4 regions of the Micromonospora sp. NPDC005206 genome follow, and region 1 is predicted to be linked to each of the others. Evidence: riboswitches for the same ligand, from Rfam matches in the RefSeq annotation. Region 1 holds a riboswitch; each other region holds the start of a gene.

Region 1 (4,780 bases):
CGTGCGCCGACCGCTGAGCGGCCCGCCGCTCGACGTCCACGACGAGCGTCCGCGCTGGTCAGATCCGGCGGCGCGGCGGTATCCGACACGCCCGGCGTCGATGCGCCCGGACGGCACCGGCGGTAGCGTGGGGGCGTGCCTCCCGTCGCGCTCACCTGTCCGCTGTGGTGGGTGGCGCGCTGGGCGACGCGGATGCTGACCAGCCTCGCCGTGGTCGCCGCCCTGGCCCTCGGCTCGGGCGCGTCACCCGCGTCGGCCGCCCCGCCCGCCTCGGCCGTCCCGCTGCCCACCTCGGTGGTGTCCTCGGGCTCTCCGTCGTCCGGATGGGTCGCCCCCACGGGCGCCGCCGACCTCGCGGCTCCGGTCGCCGTCGACCACACCGCCCCGCCGATCTCGCCGGACGCGCCCGCCGCGGCACCCGCCGTCGAGGCCGCCGTGCCGGCGGAGGCCGGCGCCTCCGCGATCGGGACCGGTCCGCAGCGATCGCCGCGCACCGCCGATCCGGCCACCCGGGCGTCCCGGGCCCCGCCGAGGCTCTGAGCCACCGGGACGACGTCCCGCCACCGCGCCTGTCGAATCACGTACCTCCGCACACCCCGCCCGTCGGCCCGTGGCCCGCCACGGTGAATCCCGGCCCGGGTCGGCCGTGCGGCTCCCCACCGCAGCGATCTTCCCCCCGAGGTGCCGTTCATGGAGACCGTCCTCTACCGGTTCCTGACCGAGGTTCCGCAGGCCGCCGCCATCTGGTCGGCACTGCTCCTGTTGGCCCTGACCGTGCTCACCGTGCTGATCGCCCGCCCCGAGCGGGACCGGCCGACCGACGAGGAGTCCCCGGCGCCCACGGCCCGGGAACTGGCCGCCGTCGAGGCGGCGGACCTGCGCCGGTACGCCGAGGAGGTGGCCGTCGCCGCCGCCGGCGCGGCGCAGACCGCCCGCCGACGTCGCGCCGACTGGCTGGCCGCGCAGGAGGCGGCCGAGCGGGCCTGGGCCGGGTACGAGGAGGCGGACCGCGCCGCGCGCCGCTTCGCCGGCGCCGGTTCGCTGCCCACCCCCCGCACGCCGCGCTCCCCGACGGAGTACGCCGCCCGGGAGCGCTACCTGCACCGCGCGGCGATGGCGGCGCACTGGCGCGGCGACCTGTCGATGCGTCAGCTCACCGACGTTTTCGCACACCGCAACGGCTGGGATCCCCGGCGACACCCGGTCGAGCAGGAGGTGCTGCTGAGCCGCGCTGTCCGGGACGGCAGGTGGGTCGAGCACCGGGCCGCCGCCGAGCGCGAACGATCCACGTGGCGCGATGCCGAACTGGCCGCCGAGGCGGCCCGCACGCTCGCCGAGGAGGCGTGGGCAGCGGCGGCCCGGTTGCGGCCGGTCCGGATGCCGGTCCGACCGGCGCCGACCGCGGCGGCCCGTGCGGCGACCGCGGCGCGCTGGCGCCCGGCGCGGGTGGGCTGACCGGAAATGTCCCGACCGGAAGCGTGAGCCCGGTCACACCGACGCCGGATCGGGCAGCTGGAACGGTCGGGCGCAATGTTCGCGCAAATGCGGCGGCATTGTCGACGGCCTGTCCGGTTGTCGACCGGAGGCGCCGCCGCAACCGGTTGTCCCATCGAGTCACGTCAGTGGCAATACGCGCAGAAATTGGCGCTCGATTTCAGGTTTACGCAGGTGAACCTGGCTTGGCAGGGCTTGAGCCGGCCAGTAGTGTCGTCCCGTCCGGTGCGGTAACCGATCGCAAGAGGCGACGCCGCGCCGACCCGCTCAATCGTGATCAACGAACCGGGGACCCATCAGTTAGTCCGGGGTGAATCTGCGAGCCACGGCCCGCGGTAGGGCGATCTTCCCGCCCGAATCCGTCAGCTAACCCGGTAGGCGGTGTCGGAAGGAGTTCCATCCTCGTGCAGCACCTCTCCACCCCTCGGTTGTTCCTCCGCCTCCACGGCGCCGCGGTGCCCCCGCTCATCCGTCCGGTGAGCTGACCCTCCGGGTCACCGCCTCTCCCGCCCGGCCACGCCGGGCACAACCCTGAGCGGTTCACCACCCGCGGACCACGGTCCGCGCGCTGGCGCCTGCCCGGATATCGGTCCGGCCCGGTGTGCCGCTCTCCCCCCGATCCGTGGAGGACCCCGTGAAGCACACCCTGAAGCGTCAGCTCCGTCGTCTCGCCACCGAGCGCCCCTACCAGATCGTCGCCGCCTCCGCCGCGGCCCTGGCGCTCGCGACCACCACCGGCGCCCTGATCGCCGGCACCGACGACGCCCCGGCCAGCCAGCACACCGCGACCACGGTCGCCGAGATGCGCAGCGACACCGTCGCCTCCCGCGGCGAGGCTCGCGTAGCGGCCCCCTCGGCCAGCACCTCGCCGAGCACCGCCACCCCGACGGCCAGCGCCGCGTCGCCCGCCGCCAAGGCCACCGGCAACCCGGACCTGACCCGTAAGCCGGCGCCGAAGCCGCCCGCGACCAAGGTGCTCGACTACGACTACCAGGCGCAGAACACGTACTACAACTGTGGCCCGGCGGCCACCCGCAACGCGCTCAGCGCCACCGGGATCGACCGCACCCAGGACAAGCTCGGCGTCGAGCTGGGCACCACCGAGATGGGCACCAACTCGGCCCTGGACACCACCCGGGTGCTCAACGCCGAGGTGAAGGGCTCCCCGTACCGGACCCGGATGTTCGCCGGCGCGCCCAGCCCGGCCCAGATGGACCGACTCCAGGCCGACGTGGTCGCGGCGATCACCGCCGGCCGGGGCGTGGTGGCCAACATCGCCGGCGACGCCACCGACACCGATGGTGGCTGGCACTCCTACGGCGGCGGGCACTACATCGCCGTGGTGGGCTACAAGGACAACGGCCGGACCGTGCGGATCGCCGACTCGGCGAACGCCGCCGATCCGTCGTACTGGATCACAACGATCGACCTGGCGAACTGGATCGCCACTCGGGGTTACTCCGCCTGACCCGGGCGCAGCCGCCGCGGGCGCCGTCCCCCACAAGGGGCCGGCGCCCGCGGCGTCTTTTCATGTGGTCGACAGCCGGTGAAGCCGTACCGCGCGAGGTGGTTCGCCGTCGTGCCGCCGACGAGGACTCTCGTACCCGTCGGCGAACCGTGGGAGACTGCGGCCGTGGTGGATGAATCGCGTGGTCACACCAGCCGCGGGCCGGTCCTGCTGCTGCTGCACGGGATGGGGGCGACCGGCGACGTCTGGCTGCCCTGGGCGCCGCTGCTTGAGCAGCACTGGCCGGGGCGGTGGCTGGCACCGGACCTCGCCGGTCACGGCTGGTCGGCGCCGCTGCCGTCGTACTCCTTCGCCGGGTTCGCCGAGCGGATCGCCCACGGCCTCGCCCCCGACGACCGGATCGTCGTGCTCGGGCACTCGCTGGGCGGGGTGGTCGGCCTGGCGCTGGCCGCCCGCGCCGCCGGATCGCCGGTGGACGCGGTGGTCGGGCTGGGCATCAAGGCCGTCTGGTCACCCGACGAGCTGACCCGCGCCGCCGAACTCGCGACCCGCCCGATCAGCTGGTTCGCCAGCCGCAGCGAGGCGGCCCGTCGCTACCTGCGCGTCTCCGGGCTCGCCGGTCTGCTCCCGCCGGACCACCCGGTGGTGGACGCCGGGCTGCGCCAGGTCGACGGCCGGTGGCGGCTCGCGATGGATCCGGCCGCGTTCGACGTCGGCGATCCCGACCTCGCCGCGCTGGTGGCGGCGACCGACGTGCCGGTGGTGCTGGCCCGCGGCGAGCAGGACCCGATGGTCACCGACGCGCAGCTCAAGGAGTTCGGCGTACCGGTCGTCACCCTGCCCGGGCTCGGGCACAACGCGCACGTGGAGAACCCGGGGGCGGTGCTGGCGCTGCTGGACGCGTACCGCTGAGCCGTCCGGCGGCGGCCCTAGACCGGTGCGGAGGCGGCGAGGGTCTTCGCCGGCGCCAACTCCCGGCGGGCGGCGGTCAGGAACGCCTCGGCGTACGACTCGACGGGGAAGTCACCCAGGTAGCGACGGCGGGTGACCCAGCGCTTCTCGGCCGCCGGATCGGTGTCCAGCAGAGCGGTCAGCACCTCGTCCACATTCGACATGTCCCGGCGCAGCACGTAGCCCGCCCCGGACAGCGGGAAGTTCTCCACGAACCGCTCGCGCTCGTCGCCCATGTCGGTGACGGCGTACGGCTTGCCGGAGTAGAGGTAGTCCGAGATCACCCCGGACACGTCGGAGACCAGCGCGTCGGACCGGTTGACGCATTCGGTCAGGCTCAGCTCCCGGGCCGCCGCGCCGACCACGTGCTGCCGCCCGGTGCGGGCCCGGTCGGCGAGCAGCAGCTCGGTCAACCGGCCGAGCTGCCGGGCCGAGGCCGGGTTCTGCGCGGTGTACGGGTGAGCCCGCAGGATCACCGTCGCGCCGCGCTCGAGCAGCCGGCGCAGCAGTTCCTCGGCGACCGGCAGCGAACAGTAGTCGGCGTCGGCGTGGTGCCCCGTCCAGGTCGGGGTGTAGAGCACGATCGGGTGGGCCAGGCCGCGCACCGGCTCCGGGCGTACCTCGATCGCCTCGACCTGCGGGCGGCCCACCACCACGAACTTCTCCGCCGGGATCTGCACCCCGGCGCGGGCGTACCGGTCGATCGCCGCCGGGCCGGCCACGAAGATCCGGTCGAAGATCCCCGACACCGGGTTGGCGCTCGGCGCCTTGTCGCTGTCGCCGTGGTGCAGCTGCACGTGGGTGAGTTGGGTGAACCGGATGCAGTGGCTGTTCTTCGCCCCGTGGTTGACGTAGAACGCCGCTCGC
Region 2 (4,780 bases), on a different contig from region 1:
CCGGTTCTGGCCGCGGATGACCGTCCAGTCGCCCGGCGAGGAGCCGTCGAACGTAGTGGCCCGGTAGTACTCGCCCGGCAGCGCCGCGCCGACGGCGTACCGCTGGCCGGCCGCCAGGGTGTACTGCAGCGGCGAGATCGGCTGGTATGGCACCCCGGCCGGGTAGGCGGCCTCCTCGGGGTACGCCCGCCCGTACACGGGGATGGTGGCCCGTCCGGGCTTCGGGGTGGCCACCACGCCGACGGTCCAGGTGGCGGTCGGCGCCGACGCCGGGTTGTGGAACCACGCCTTCTGTCCGAGATACCAGATCGCCGTCCAGTCGCCCTGCCGACCGGCGAGGGCGTACGTCTGGCCGGCGGAGGCCCGGGTGCCGTGGTCCGACACCTCCATCGTGTTCGGGGTGCCGTCGGGGCGCAGTGCGATGTCGTTGACCAGCGGCGCGTCCGCGGACGGCGCACTGCGCAGCACCACCGACGATGAGCCGCGCGGCGCGCACGGCACACCGGCGGTGACGCAGCCGGTGAACGCCGGCTGGTTGGTGGCGTAGTCGGGGCCGATCCGGACCAGCCCGGAGGCCGGGATGCCGGTGTCCAGCCGCGGCGCGTGCAACAGCGTGAAGTAGTGCGTCCAGTCCCAGTACGGGCCCGGGTCCCAGTGCATCCCGCGCACGGTGGAGGCGACGGTGCCGGGCACGTTGTCGTGGCCGATGATGTGCTGGCGGTCCAGCGGGATCCCCAGCTGCAGGGCGAGGTGCCGGACCAGCTTGGCGGAGGTCCGGTACATCGCCTCGGTGTACCAGGTGCCCTGCGCGGCGAAGCCCTCGTGTTCCAGCCCGATCGACTTGGCGTTGACGTACCAGTTGCCGGCGTGCCAGCCGACGTCCTTGGTCTTCACGTGCTGGGCGATGTGCCCGTCCACCGAGCGCAGCGAGTAGTGCCAGCTCACGTAGGTGGGGTCCTGGACGAGTTGCAGCGTGGTCGCCCAGCTCGCCTCGGTGTCGTGGATGACGATGTACTCGATCTTCTGCCGGCCGGGTCGGTCGGAGAGGTCGTGGTTGCCGTAGTTCCCGGCGCCGAACGCCTCGTAGGGCGCCGGGATCCACTCGCAGGAGATGGTGCGGGGGCACTCCAGCCCGTCGGGGCGGGCGAGCCGGCGCAGTCCCAGCCGGTCCAGCCAGGAGCGCTGCGGTTGGATTGCCCGGGCCGGCAGCGTGATCCGCTGGCCGTCGTCGGTCACCCGGGACTCGCCGGCGCCGATGGTGGTGAACACCTCGTCGGCGAAGGCCGCCGCGGCGTCCGCGCTGTCCGCGCCGGCGTAGCGGGCCACCGCGCCGTACCAGGCTGCCGGGTCGGTGCCGGCCCCCACCGGTGCGCCCAGTTCCCGCTGGTACGCGGCCAGCAGTGCCGCGCCGCCTCAGATGTTGACGCTCGGGTCGGTGCGCAGCGACTCGGGGGCGGCGCCGGTCAGTGCGGCGGCGGCGTCCATGGTCTGCAACGCTGCGGCGGGCGGCGCGGGATCCTCGGCGGGTCGGGGCGCCATCTCCCGTGCGGGGCGGGAGTCGTCGCCGCGCGGGTCCTCGGTGCCGGCGTCGTGGTGGCTGCGCCCCGGTAGGGCGGCCACGTGCCGGGCGTCGGTCAGGTGCATCGGGCCGTAGCCGCCGCTGGTACTCGGCGTGCCGGCGTTGCTGTCCCAACGTGACTCCAGATAGGAGACGCCGAGCAGCACGTCGGCCGGTACGCCGTACTCGGTCGCCGCGGCGGCGTACTGCTGCTGGCGGTCGGCGGTGGGTGCGGCCACGGCTGGGCCGGCGGGTAGGGGAACCGCGGTCGCGGCGGCGACCACGGCGGCGGCGAGCAGCGCGCGCCGGCCGGTGGACAGGGTTGGACCGTGCATCGAACCCCCTAGATCTGAAGGGCGAAGTGAGGTCACCTTCGCCCCGCCCGGGGCTCCCGTCAATACCTTTCGACCTACCGAGGTTCGTGGAAGGAAACCTTCGTTCCCGGCCGTCGTCGCCGGCAATCGGTACGGAGTGTCACGGCCCCACCGGTTGCGGATCGGTAACGGTCGTCTCTACTCTGGTCATTCGTCGGGCCGACAGCAGCTCCGCCCACCCGGGCGGTAACGGACCGACACCGCCGAGTCGCTTCCGAGCGAGCCGGGGACCCAGGTTTCTGGGGTGAATCCGCAGCCACTGCGGTAGGGCGTCCACCTTCCCGCCCGAACCCGTCAGCTAACCCGGTAGGCGGTCGGGAAGAAGGAGTACGGAACCCGGTGGCTCACCATGCCCCGCGGCCGTCGTCCGAGCGGTCGGCGTCAGCCGGCCCGACGTCGATCGTGCCGCGCTCACGCTGGTCCCGCTTCACCACCGCCCTCGCCGCCCTGGTCGGCGTTGCCGTCGTCCTGACGGGCAGCGCCACGGCGGCCCACGCCGACCCCTCCGTCGCCGAGATCGAGCGCCAGATCGACGCCGACTGGAACAAGCTCGAACCGATCATCGAACGGCACAACGCCACCCGGGCCGACCTGGCCGCGAAGCGCAAGCAGGCCAACGCGCTGGCCGCCCGGATCGCCCCGCTGGAGCGCCAGGTCGACGCTGCGATGGACAAGGTCAGCTCCCTGGCTGTGCGCGCGTACAAGGGCGAGAACGTCTCCACCGTCAACGCCGTGCTGGGCAGCCGGTCACCGAGCGACGTGGTCGGGCAGCTCGAGATGCTCGACCGGTTTGCGCACAACCAGCAGCAGGACGTGCGGCAGGTGGCCGACCTGCGTGACCAACTGGCCGCGCAGAAGGCGCCACTGGACGAGATGGTGGCCCAGCTGACCCGGACCGAGGCCCAGCTGGCGGCCAAGAAGAAGCAGATCAACGACGAGATCGACCGCCTGCAGAAGCTGCGCCTGAAGGTTTACGGCAACGGTGGCGGCGGTCCGCTGCGTCCGGCGCCCTGCCCGGCCAGCTACCCCGGCGGCGGTGCCGGTGTGGCCGTCAAGTTCGCCTGCGCCCAGATCGGCAAGCCCTACGTGTGGGGTGCCGAGGGTCCGAACTCGTACGACTGCTCCGGGTTGATGCTGGCCGCCTGGGCCAAGGCCGGTGTGTCGCTGCCGCACAACGCCGCCCAGCAGAGCCGGGTGACCAAGGACGTCAGCCGGGCCAACCTACGCGCCGGTGATCTGGTCTTCTACTACAGCGACATCCACCACGTCGGGATGTACGTGGGTAATGGCTGGGTCGTGCACGCCTCGCAGGCCGGTCAGCCGATCAAGATGAAGAAGGTCGACGACGGCCCGATCCACAGCTACGGCCGCCCAGGCTGAGATGTAAGCAGGGGCCCCTTCTTAACGCCTCCGGTATAGGAGGGGCCCCTTACTAACACGGCGGGCGCATTGCCCGACGAGTGGCTTCAGCGGGTCGGCCAGGTGCGCCAGTGCTGCCAGGCGCGGCTCGGGGTCGGCCCGCGCTGCCCCTGGTAACGCGAGCCGTACACCACCGAGCCGTACGGGTGCTCGGCCGGCGAGGAGAGCCGGAAGATGCAGAGCTGCCCGATCTTCATGCCCGGCCAGAGGGTGATCGGCAGGTTCGCCACGTTGGACAGCTCCAGCGTCACGTGCCCCGAGAAGCCCGGGTCGATGAAGCCGGCGGTGGAGTGCGTGAGCAGACCGAGCCGGCCCAGGCTCGACTTGCCCTCCAGCCGGCCGGCGAGCTGGTCGCCCAGTGAGATGACCTCGAGCGTCGAGGCCAGCACGAACTCGCCCGGGTGCAGCACGAACGGCTCGCCGTCAGGCACCTCGACGACCGAGGTGAGGTCGTCCTGCTGCATTGCCGGGTCGATGTGGGTGTAGAGATGGTTGTTGAAGACCCGGAACAGCCGGTCGAGTCGTACGTCGATGCTGGACGGTTGGACCAGGGTGGGCTCGAACGGCTCCAGGCCCAGCGTGCCGGCCTTGATCTCGGAGACCAGGTCGCGGTCGGAGAGCAGCATCGGACCACCATAGCGGCGTTTGCCGCAGTGACAGGATTCGGTGCCGGTGACCAGCGCGTCGAGGTCGCTGATCGTACATTTGTTCGATAGAATGTCCACATGGCTTCCTGGTCCGAATTCGCCGCCGACGAGCCCCGACTCGCCGACGGGATCCGCGTTCTCCTTCAGCAGTACGGGCCGGGCTTCGGCTATCTGGCCACGGTCCGCGCCGACGGCGGGCCCCGGGTCCACCCGGTCTCCCCGGTCATCACCGACGAGGGTCTGTTCTGCTTCGTCATCGACTCTCCGAAGCGCCGTGACCTCGAACGGGACGGCCGTTACGCGCTGCACTCGTTCCCGCCGGAGGAGAGCGACGACGAGGCGTACGTGGCGGGGCACGCCTGGCCGGTGACCGATCCGGCTCGGGTGGCGCGGCTGGCGCAGAGCGCCCGGGCCGAGCCGCAGGTCGACTGGCGGCTGTTCGAGTTCACCGTCGACGTGGCGATGCTGACCCGCCGCGACCAGCACGGCATGGGCATCACGGGTGGCGCGCAGGGCCGGCCGGCGGTCCAGGTCTGGCTCGATCCGCACGCCCCGCCTGCGGCGGCCGGCCCGGCCCCCGTACCGCAGACCCGCCCGGTCCGCCGCAACCGTGACGTCCAACGCTCGGCCGCCTGACCGGGGCCGGGGTCCTGGGGAAAGACGCCGGTGCCGGCTCCGTCGTGACGGAGCCGGCACCGGTGGTACGCGGGAAAGCTACGCGGCGCGGTACGCGTTCCACGCGGTCAGCATGCGGCTGGCCTGGCCCGGCGTGAACTGGTACA
Region 3 (4,780 bases), on a different contig from region 1:
GGCGCCGCCGTCGACGATCCGCCCGTCCGCCGGAACCCGCCCACCCGGCCGGACCAGCACCACCTCGCCGACCCGCAGCTCGGTCACCGGCACCGGCTCGACCCGCCCGTCCGCCGCCACCCGCTCGGCATCGTCGGGCAGCAGCGCGGCCAGTGCCGCGAGCGCGCCCCTGGCCTGACCGATGGCCTTCATCTCCTGCCAGTGCCCGAGCAGCATGATGGTGACCAGCGCGGCAAGCTCCCACCAGAAATCCAGGTCGAAGGCGCCCACGCTGGTGGCCAGTGACGCGGTGTAGGCGACGGTGATGGCCATCGCGACCAGCAGCATCATGCCCGGCGCCCGATCGCGGACCTCGCGGACCGCGCCGACCAGGAACGGCCAGCCGCCCCACCAGAACACCACCGAGCCGAGCACGGGCCCGACCCAGGACCGGCCCGGGACGTCCAGCCCGAGGCCGAGCCGGTCCAGCACCAGGTGGCTGGTCAACACCACCGGCACGGTGAGCACGAGGCAGACCCAGAACCGGCGGCGGAACATCGCCGGATCGTGCCCGGCGTGCTTGTCGTGCTGATGTGGCCCGCCGTCGGCGTGTCGCTGGTGGCCACCGGGCCCGGCGTGGCGCTCGTCGGCGGCGGGACGATCGGGGTCGGGCGGCGACGGAGCGGGCATGACTCCAACATGCCGGTCCGGAACCCGCCACGCGAGCGGTTCGACCACCCGACACTCCGGCACGACCTGCGTCCCCGGGTCGGGCTGGTTAGCATTCCGACGATGGCCCTCCGGATCCCGCTACGCAGTTGGGCAGAGGTGCCGCCACGTTGTGGCGTCACCTCCCGCCGACCGGGCCGAGCTTTCACCCTGCGTGGTCACGAGGTCGCCGTCCAGCGATCCGGCGCGCTCGTCGCCGCTTTCCCGCGGCGGCGGTGAACCGACCGGCCCGTCGGCACGTACCCCGCACCGGATCGTTGGGAGTCTCGCATTGGGTTCCGACCACACCCGCTCCGCTCCGTCCGCCCCACCCCGGGTGCGACGGATCCTCGTCGCGACGGTGGTGCCCCTCTTCGTCGCGACCGTGCTCGCCGCGGTCGTGCTCTGGCCTCGCGACGGGTCACCGCGGACCGACGGCGGTGCGAACGTGCCGCGCTACCACGGCACGGTGACCCGGGTGGTGACCGAGCCGTGCCCAGCGGCGGCGCCGAACCCCGAGGGCACACCGAGCGTCGGGGACGGGCCGTGCGGCACGGTGGACGTCCGGGTGAACGACGGGCCGGCCTCCGGCCAGCGGATCCAGACACCCGTGCCCGCCGGACCCGGCGCGCCCCGGGTCGAGGTCGACGACGAGGTCATCCTGGTGGAGCTGACCGATCCGACCGATCCGACCGCCAGCAGTTGGAACATCGCCGAACACCAGCGCGGCGCGCCGCTGCTGTGGCTGGCGGTGATCTTCGCCGCCGCGATCGTCGCGTTCGGCCGGTGGCGGGGCCTGGCCGCTCTGGCCGGGTTGGCCGCCAGCTTCGCCATCCTGCTCACCTTCGTGCTGCCCGGAATCGGCGCCGGCCGGTCGCCGCTGCTGGTAGCGGTGGTCGGTGCCGCGCTGATCATGTTCGTGGTGCTCTACCTGACGCACGGGGTCAGCGCGCAGACCTCGGTCGCGGTGCTCGGCACCCTGGGCAGCCTGGTCCTCACCGGCGTACTGGCCACCATCGTCAGCGGCGCCACGCACCTCACCGGCTTCGGCAGCGAGGACGCCACCACCCTGTCGATGTTCCAGGCCGACGTGGACCTGCACGGCCTGCTGCTCGCCGGGATCATCATCGGCTCGCTCGGGGTGCTCGACGACGTGACCGTCACCCAGGCGGCCACCGTGACCGAGCTGGCCAACGCCAACCCCGGGCTGACCCGGTTGCAGCTCTACCGGGCGGCGACCCGGGTCGGCCGGGCGCACATCGCCTCCACCGTCAACACCATCGTGCTGGCGTACGCGGGCGCCTCGTTGCCGCTGCTGCTCCTGCTCACCGCTGACTCGCGACCGATCGGGCAGATCCTGACCAGCGAGTTCCTCGCGCAGGAGATCGTCCGCAGCGGGGTCGCCACGCTCGGGCTGATCGCCGCCGTACCGCTGACCACCGGGCTGGCCGCGATGGTGACCGCAGCCGGCCGGCAGACCACCGCGCCCGCCGCCGAAGCGCCCGCCCCGCGACCCCAGCCCGACCGCGCCGAGGCACTGGCGGCGCTGAGCTCCCCGCGCACGGATCGGCCCGACCTCACGTCGCCCGACCCGACGCGGACCACACCCTCATCCACCGCCACCGACCGGTGGCCAGAGCCGAACAGGAGCACGGATACGGCATGGTGACACTCCTCAACGTGACCACGTCGGGCGTCCGCCCTGAGAACCGCATCACTGGTCACTCAGCGCCATGGCGAAATGACGCTTTTAGTCGGTATCAGGGCGTAGCTCAGCCGATGGGCTCTCGGGTAACCTCACTGCCGGTTACCGATGAAGGCGCGAAGCGGCGCCTGCGGTGCCACCGCCCAATCGCCAACCGGCGAGCCGGGAACCCAGGTACGTGGGGTGAATCCGCGACAGCGGTAGGGGCCACTTCCGCCCCGAACCCGTCAGCTAACCCGGTCGGCGGTCGACGGAAGGGAACATTGTGACGGCACCCCTACGCCGCTGGTTGACACCCGTGGTGGCCGTGATCGCCGCACTGACCGTGCTCGCCGGGCCCCTCCCGGCGCAGGCCGCCCCGACGACCCCCACACCGTCCGGGCACGAGGAGGACGGCGAGCCCCAGCTGCTCAACGACGTGATCGAGCAGACCAACCGCAAATTCTCCGCGGCCAAGTCCAAACTGAACACGTCGAAGAAGAAGCAGCTGCAGCTGGCGCTGGAGGTCGACCGGGCCAAGGCCGACCTGAACGCACTGGCGCCGCAGGTCGGGCAGATCGCCGCCCAGTCGTACCGCACCGGCCGGATCGGCCCGCTGGCGATGCTGCTGGAGAGCGAAGCCCCGGACTCGTTCGTCCAACGTGCCGCCGCGCTCGATGAGATGAACATGGTCAACGAGAAGAAGCTCGCCGAGGTCAACGCGGTGAAGACCCGCGCTGAGCAGGCCAAGCTGGCCCTCGACGCGGAGGTCCGCGAGCAGCAGAAGCAGACCGCCCTGATGGCCAAGGAGAAGCGCGAAGCGGACAAGGCCCTCGCCCTGGTCGGTGGGAAGGGCTTCACCGGCGGGCTGGTGTCGGCCACCTCACCGGTCGCCCGGCTCGGCCCGGGCCGGACCGCCGACGGCGACTGGAAGTCCGAGTCGTGCAGCCAGAACGACCCGACCACGTCCGGCTGCGTCACCCCGCGCACGCTGCACGCGTACAAGGAGGTCAAACGGGCCGGATTCAACCGGTTCGTCGGCTGCTACCGATCCGGGGGGCCGTGGGAGCACCCGAAGGGCCGCGCCTGCGACTGGTCTCTGCAGAAGAGCGGCTTCAGCCCGTGGCACAACGAGGACACCCGGACGTACGGCAACAACGTCGCCGCGTTCCTCATCCGCAACGCCGACCGGCTCGGCATCTACTACGTGATCTGGAACCGGCAGATCTGGTTCCCGGCGACCGGCTGGAAGTCGTACAGCGGGCCGTCGAACCACACCGACCACGTACACATGTCGCTGCTCTGACCCACGCTCTCCGTCGAGGGCCGTTCCGCGTGACGCGGAGCGGCCCTCGACGCGTTCAGGCGGCGGGCGCGGCCGGACCGACCGGCGTGCTGGCGTCGATCGGTCCGTCGAGCGTCGTGGCCGGCACGGCGGCCACCGGACGCACCACTCCGGCGGCCAGCCGGTACGACACCCCTACCACCGCGCACCGCCCCCGCTCCACCTCGGTGGCCAGCACGGGCGACTGCCCGAGCAGCGCCTCGACGGTCTGTGCGATGTGGATGTCGACGATGCGGCCGATGTCGTCCACCCCCTCCGCCTCGGCCCGACGCAGGCTGGGCAGCACGGCGTCGACCACCGCGCCCAGGTGCCCCTGGGGCGGGTTGCCGGTGGCTGCCGACTCACGGGCGGCCTGCACCGCACCGCACGAGTCGTGGCCGAGCACCACCACCAGCGGGGTGCCGAGCACGGTCACCGCGTACTCCACGCTGCCCAGCACCTCCGGGCCGGTGGTGTGCCCGGCGGTACGGACCACGAACAGGTCGCCCAGCCCACGATCGAAGATGATCTCGGCGGCCAACCGTGAGTCGGAGCAGCCGACGATCACCGCGAAGGGGTGCTGCCCGTCGGCCACCGCGGCCCGGTGTCCGGCATCCTGGTTGGGGTGGCGGGGTGCGCCGCGGACGAAGCGCCGGTTCCCGGCGATCAGCTCGGCGTACGCCTGGGCCGGCTCGGTGAGTGCCGGCGTCGGGTCGGCAGTACGCTGCGAACCCGGCTGCTGGCCGGGTGTACCGGGACGGCTCATCCCCGCACCTCTTTCCACGCGTTGACCTGCTCAACCGACTCATCAGCGGGGCGGCGGCGGGCGCTGGTCCGGGTTCCACGGTCACACGCACCACAAGATGCGTCAAGTTATACGTGATATAGATTTCATACGTTGCCCCTCGGAGCGCCGCTCCGGCGACGCTCCAGGGGGCACGAAGCACCGGAGAGGCGGACCCACGATGGCGAGCTCGGCGACGGCGGCTGGCGACACCGGCGGCCGGAACTGGACGTTCCTCACCAACCACGGGCACGTTCTGCTGGCCATCGGCCGCGACCCCACCGCCCGGCTGCGCGACGTG
Region 4 (4,780 bases), on a different contig from region 1:
CCGCGGCCACCGCCCTCTACGAGCGCACCGGGTGGCGGTGCACCGGCACCAGCACGGCGCAGTGGACCGCCCCGGACGGAAGCGCCGTGTCACTTCATCACTACACGCTGCCAACGGGCGGGGAAATCAGCGACCGGCGGCCCTGTTAGCGCAGCTCACTGTGGTGATCGCGAACGCCATGCGAACATATGTACGTGTCGCCCGGGGCCAGCATCCTGCACGCCGACCTGGACGCCTTCTACGCGTCGGTCGAGCAGCGCGACGACCCGCGCCTGCGGGGGCGGCCGGTGATCGTCGGCGGCGGCGTGGTGCTGGCGGCCAGCTACGAGGCGAAGGCGCGGGGCGTACGCAGCGCGATGGGCGGCCAGCAGGCGCGGCGGCTCTGCCCGGACGCGATCGTCGTGCCGCCCCGGATGTCGGCGTACACGGCGGCCAGCCGGGCGGTGTTCGAGATCTTCCGGCAGACCACCCCGCTGGTCGAGGGGCTTTCCATCGACGAGGCGTTCCTGGACGTGGGCGGTCTGCGCCGGCTGGTCGGGCCGCCGGCCGACATCGCCGAGCGGCTGCGCCGGGAGGTCCGCGAACGGGTCCACCTGCCGATCACCGTGGGCGTGGCCCGGACGAAGTTCCTGGCGAAGGTGGCCAGCGGGGTGGCGAAGCCGGACGGGCTGCTGGTCGTCTCGCCCGACGCGGAGCTGGCGTTCCTGCACCCGCTGCCGGTGGAGCGGCTGTGGGGCGTCGGCCCGGTCACCGCCGCCAAGCTGCGGGAACGGAGGATCCGCACCGTCGGCGAGGTGGCCCGGCTCGGCGAGGCGGCGCTGGTGTCAATACTCGGCGCGGGCGCTGGCCGGCACCTGCACGCCCTGGCGCACAACCGCGACCCGCGGGCCGTGCTGGTCGGCCGCCGACGCGGCTCGATGGGCGCGCAGCACGCGCTGAGCCGTACGCCACACGCGCCGGCGGAACTGGACGCCGTCCTGGCCGGCCTGGTCGACCGGGTCACCCGGCGGATGCGGGCGGCCGGACGGTCCGGGCGCACGGTGATGCTGCGGCTGCGCTTCGGCGACTACACCCGGGCCACCCGCTCGCACACCGTCCGCAAGGCGACCGCGGACACCACGCCGCTGCTCGCCGCCGCGCGGGCGCTGCTGGGGGCCGCCCTGCCCGAGATCGACCGGCGGGGCGTCACGCTGATCGGCGTCTCGGTCGGCAACCTGGACGACAACCCGGTCCAGCCGGAGCTGCCGTTCCACCACAATCCGGGAGCCGAGCTGGACGCCGCGGTGGACGCGGTCCGCGACCGGTTCGGATCGGCGGCGCTCACCCGCGCGGTGCTGCTCGGCCGTGATCCGGGCGTCGAGGTGCCGCTGCTGCCGGACTGACCGCACCAGGTGGCGGCGGGGCGAAAGCGCCGGACATCACAGCGGCGAGGGGTTTGGCGACGGCCGCAGCGGGTCACGTAGTGAAGATCAGTCTGACCAGGGGGGACCACCATGTCCGACGACACCAGCAACCGTCCGAGCCGGCGCGAGCAGCGTCCCGGCGACGTGACCGACCCGCTGCTCTGGCAGCTCGCGATCGACGTGCTCAGTGCACATGAGCCGGACGAGGACGGCGCCTGCCGCAACCTGCTCTGCGCCGGCCAGCCGTGGCCGTGCGCGGCCCGCAGCTCCGCTGAACAGGCGCTCCGGCTGGCCCGTGGTGCGGCCGGCACACCGTCCACAGTCGCTCCGACGCGGGGCGAGGAAACAACCGCATCCGCTGACCGGCCCGCTGAGGGCGTTCCGACCGCGCGCCGGGCCTGGTCGGCGCGTCCCGAAGCCGCCGTGTCGGCCGCCTGACGCCCACCCCTTCTCGACACGCCCGCGGGCGCCCGGCCGGAGTCCGGTCGAGCGCCCGCGCGTCGTGTGTCAGAGGGCGAGCCGCTGACCCGGGAAGATCAGACCGGGGTCGCCGCCGACCACCTGACGGTTGCGCTCGTACAGGGCCTGCCAGCCGCCGGCCACCTGATGGGCCTGGGCGATCTCGGACAGGGTGTCGCCCGGCTTGACCAGGTACGTCCTGCCGTCCGTGGAAGGCGCGGTGCGCTTGTGGTTGCGGGTCGCCGGCTGCTCGCCGCGCGACGACCGCTCCCGGGGCTTGGACGTCGACTCGGACTTCTTCGTCGCGGACTTCGCGGCGGAGCCGCCCGACGAGCCGCCCTTCTTGCCGCAGGTCGGCCAGGCGCCGATGCCCTGCCCGTCGAGCACCTTCTCGGCGATCGCGATCTGCGCGCCGCGGCTGGCCAGGTCGGCGCGGGCGGCGTACTTCTTGCCGCCGTAGCCGGCCCAGGTGCTCTGCGAGAACTGCAACCCGCCGTAGTAGCCGTTGCCGGTGTTGATGTGCCAGTTGCCGCTGGACTCGCACTGGGCGATCGCGTCCCAGTTGACCCCGGCCTGCGCCGGGGCGGCCGGGCCGAAGAGGGCGACGGCGCCGGTGACAGCGCCGACGGCCAGGGTGCCGACGGCGACGCGGCGGGTGGTGACCCGTCGATGACGGGGCGTGTGTGCAGATGACATGTGAGGCTTCCTCCACGCCGGCGAGGTGAGCTGTCGGGTTCGGGCCGAGGAGCCCGGCCGCGCGGTGGCGGCTTCACCCCGAGGTGACGTGCACCGAGGAACGTTGGGTCCCCCGCTCCTGCCCGGGTGACTGGGTTCCGACGACCGGGGGCAGGATTTGGCGTTGCCGGTCGCGGTGTCCGCATTGGCGAACCCGACCGACGTTAGGCACGGTCGGTGACGGTCGCCCACCCCCTGTGAACTTCTTCACCGGGCCGCGCGGGGCGAGCCGCGTAGCGGTTGCGGGCAATCGAAGTGTGTGCAGTGACCACCATGGACCGTTTCCGATCAGGCCGGCGTTTCAGGTCTCGTGCCGGAGCCAGGCCACGATCCGGCGAGCAGTTCGACGTGTCCCGGCGACTCGTACGACCGGACGTCGTGACCGAGGGCGCTGTAGACGATCTGGCTGGTCCCGACGGTTCGTGCCCAGACGAGCGGTGGCTGGTCGCGGCGACCAGGCGACTTCGCACCGCTTGCCGCATCCCCTGGTACGCCGACCGTCCCGCCCGGTGCGGTCAACGGCCGCCGGGCGGCGTGGCACGGCGAATCCGGGCGGCCGTCATCTGCCACGCCTGCGCCTCGTCGACCAGGCAGCCGGCGAGCAGCTCGCGGCCCCGGGCGAGAACCGCGAGGGCGTCGGGGTGGCCCGGCAGCCACTGTTCGGCGTCCCCGACAGTCAACTCGGCCCGCCGGCCGGGCAGCGGCGTCGCCCCGGGTGGCAGGCCACCGAGCCGGTCGAGGTGCCCGGCGGAGAGGATCTGGTACCACATGGCGTCGGGGATGAGCGCGTCGGCGAGCATCTCCACCCCGGGCCGCCGGGTCACCGGCTTTCCGTCGCTCGGGAGCCGCTGCGACCACTGTGGCGTGCTCACCCGACGGCTGTCCGGCTCGGCGTCCACTCCGGCCCAGACCAGCAATCCGCTGTGCGCGTGCAGCTTGTCGCGCAACCGGTGCATCGGCCCGGCCAGGTCGCCAGCGTCGGCGGGGTCGGCGCGCGGCTGCGCGACGGAGAGCGCCGCCGCCGGTAGCACGTCGTGGTAGCCGCCGACGGTCGCGGCCACCAGCCGGTTGGTGAGGTCGCCGGCGAGCAGGGTCACCGTGATGGCTGTGGGCAGAGTAGACAATACGGTGGCGGTGGCCGAGCCGGCCGCCTCGGCGGTGAGCGGAACCCGCACGCCGAGCACGACAGCGCTCAGCTCGTCCGCGGGTCCGCGCTCGGCGTGCAACCAGTCGAGCGCCACGTTCAGCAGGGGCGGGGGCAGTTGGCACGGGGCGTCGCCGAACGGCGCGCCGAGTGGCCCGCGCAGGTAAGCCCGGGCGGACACGCCGAACTCCTCGATGTCGTGGCTCGGGCCGCGCCGGGCCACCGAGACCAGAGCGTCGCGCACACCGGCATCGCGCAGTTGCCGGGCCAGCAGCTCCGGTATGGCGAGGACATGCTCGGCGGGGATCGGGCCGAAGTCGATCACGAGGAGCTGCGCGCCGGGCAAGGCGATCGGTGACGAGACGACGGCCGGGCCCACCCGCTCCCCGCCGGCTCCCGTCGCTTCGAGTCGGAGCAGAGCCTGCCGGAGCGCGGCCACCGCGACGGGCACACCGGCGTCGTCCGAGCGGACTTCGATCGTCAGGCTGTGCTGCTCGCGCAGAGTTTCATCGATATCTAGCACTACGACGACGGCCATGTGTCCCCCAATGGTGGCGCATCCGCACTCTGCGGCAGCCCATTCCTGAACCCCGCTTCGCACGTCGATCGGAATGGAGAATGAGATATTTGCTTGTGTCTATTGACAGTGGAAGGGGCCTGTCGGGGAGCATATTGCCGTCGCAATTTTCCGGGAGCCCTGCCGGGTGCGGAGCGCTCCAAACTGGCCAATCTGTCTCGTTAGCGCGAATACGCGCAGCATGAAATAGCGCTGCCCGGATTCCACGATGTAACACAATCGAAGAGGTCAGCGCTATTTGCGAATCACCAACGACTATCGCCGCACTTTTCCCAACCCTTCCGTAACGGCCGAGGCCCGTAATCGCCGTACGGGGTGCCGGCCGCCTCGGTAACGTCACCCGCAGCCGGGCGGCGGCCCGCCGGATGCGCGTACTCCGCCGACCTCGACGCGTCGTAGACGTTGTCCGTCTGCTCCTCGGACAGCGCCGTGATCTGGATCAGCGGCGTCGGGTGGGCTCGG

Evidence for each region. Region 1 has a riboswitch for cyclic di-AMP ahead of ABZU69_RS20690 (C39 family peptidase). Riboswitches for the same ligand answer to the same signal wherever they lie in the genome.
Region 2: it holds a riboswitch for cyclic di-AMP, as region 1 does, so the genes downstream of both, ABZU69_RS23145 (NlpC/P60 family protein) here and ABZU69_RS20690 (C39 family peptidase) in region 1, are expected to answer to the same signal.
Region 3: it holds a riboswitch for cyclic di-AMP, as region 1 does, so the genes downstream of both, ABZU69_RS12430 (hypothetical protein) here and ABZU69_RS20690 (C39 family peptidase) in region 1, are expected to answer to the same signal.
Region 4: it holds a riboswitch for cyclic di-AMP, as region 1 does, so the genes downstream of both, ABZU69_RS24295 (transglycosylase family protein) here and ABZU69_RS20690 (C39 family peptidase) in region 1, are expected to answer to the same signal.

What each region holds. Positions count from the first base shown of each region.
Region 1 covers NZ_JBEXHU010000013.1:58,658-63,437, reverse strand. The annotation lists gene ABZU69_RS20700 (hypothetical protein) at 136-540, shown strand; gene ABZU69_RS20695 (hypothetical protein) at 691-1,455, shown strand; cyclic di-AMP (ydaO/yuaA leader) riboswitch at 1,749-1,890, shown strand; gene ABZU69_RS20690 (C39 family peptidase) at 2,117-2,962, shown strand; gene ABZU69_RS20685 (alpha/beta hydrolase) at 3,128-3,874, shown strand; gene ABZU69_RS20680 (CDP-glycerol glycerophosphotransferase family protein) at 3,892-4,780, opposite strand, start outside.
Region 2 covers NZ_JBEXHU010000015.1:71,748-76,527, forward strand. The annotation lists gene ABZU69_RS23135 (peptidoglycan recognition family protein) at 1-1,365, opposite strand, end outside; gene ABZU69_RS23140 (hypothetical protein) at 1,414-1,893, opposite strand; cyclic di-AMP (ydaO/yuaA leader) riboswitch at 2,124-2,259, shown strand; gene ABZU69_RS23145 (NlpC/P60 family protein) at 2,272-3,312, shown strand; gene dcd (dCTP deaminase) at 3,399-3,977, opposite strand; gene ABZU69_RS23155 (pyridoxamine 5'-phosphate oxidase family protein) at 4,077-4,634, shown strand; gene ABZU69_RS23160 (zinc metalloprotease) at 4,713-4,780, opposite strand, start outside.
Region 3 covers NZ_JBEXHU010000007.1:137,192-141,971, reverse strand. The annotation lists gene ABZU69_RS12440 (heavy metal translocating P-type ATPase) at 1-537, opposite strand, end outside; gene ABZU69_RS12435 (YibE/F family protein) at 980-2,356, shown strand; cyclic di-AMP (ydaO/yuaA leader) riboswitch at 2,523-2,653, shown strand; gene ABZU69_RS12430 (hypothetical protein) at 2,658-3,677, shown strand; gene ABZU69_RS12425 (carbonic anhydrase) at 3,733-4,461, opposite strand; gene ABZU69_RS12420 (helix-turn-helix domain-containing protein) at 4,661-4,780, shown strand, end outside.
Region 4 covers NZ_JBEXHU010000016.1:53,366-58,145, forward strand. The annotation lists gene ABZU69_RS24280 (GNAT family N-acetyltransferase) at 1-149, shown strand, start outside; gene dinB (DNA polymerase IV) at 195-1,382, shown strand; gene ABZU69_RS24290 (hypothetical protein) at 1,494-1,841, shown strand; gene ABZU69_RS24295 (transglycosylase family protein) at 1,911-2,558, opposite strand; cyclic di-AMP (ydaO/yuaA leader) riboswitch at 2,560-2,731, opposite strand; gene ABZU69_RS24300 (hypothetical protein) at 3,113-4,279, opposite strand.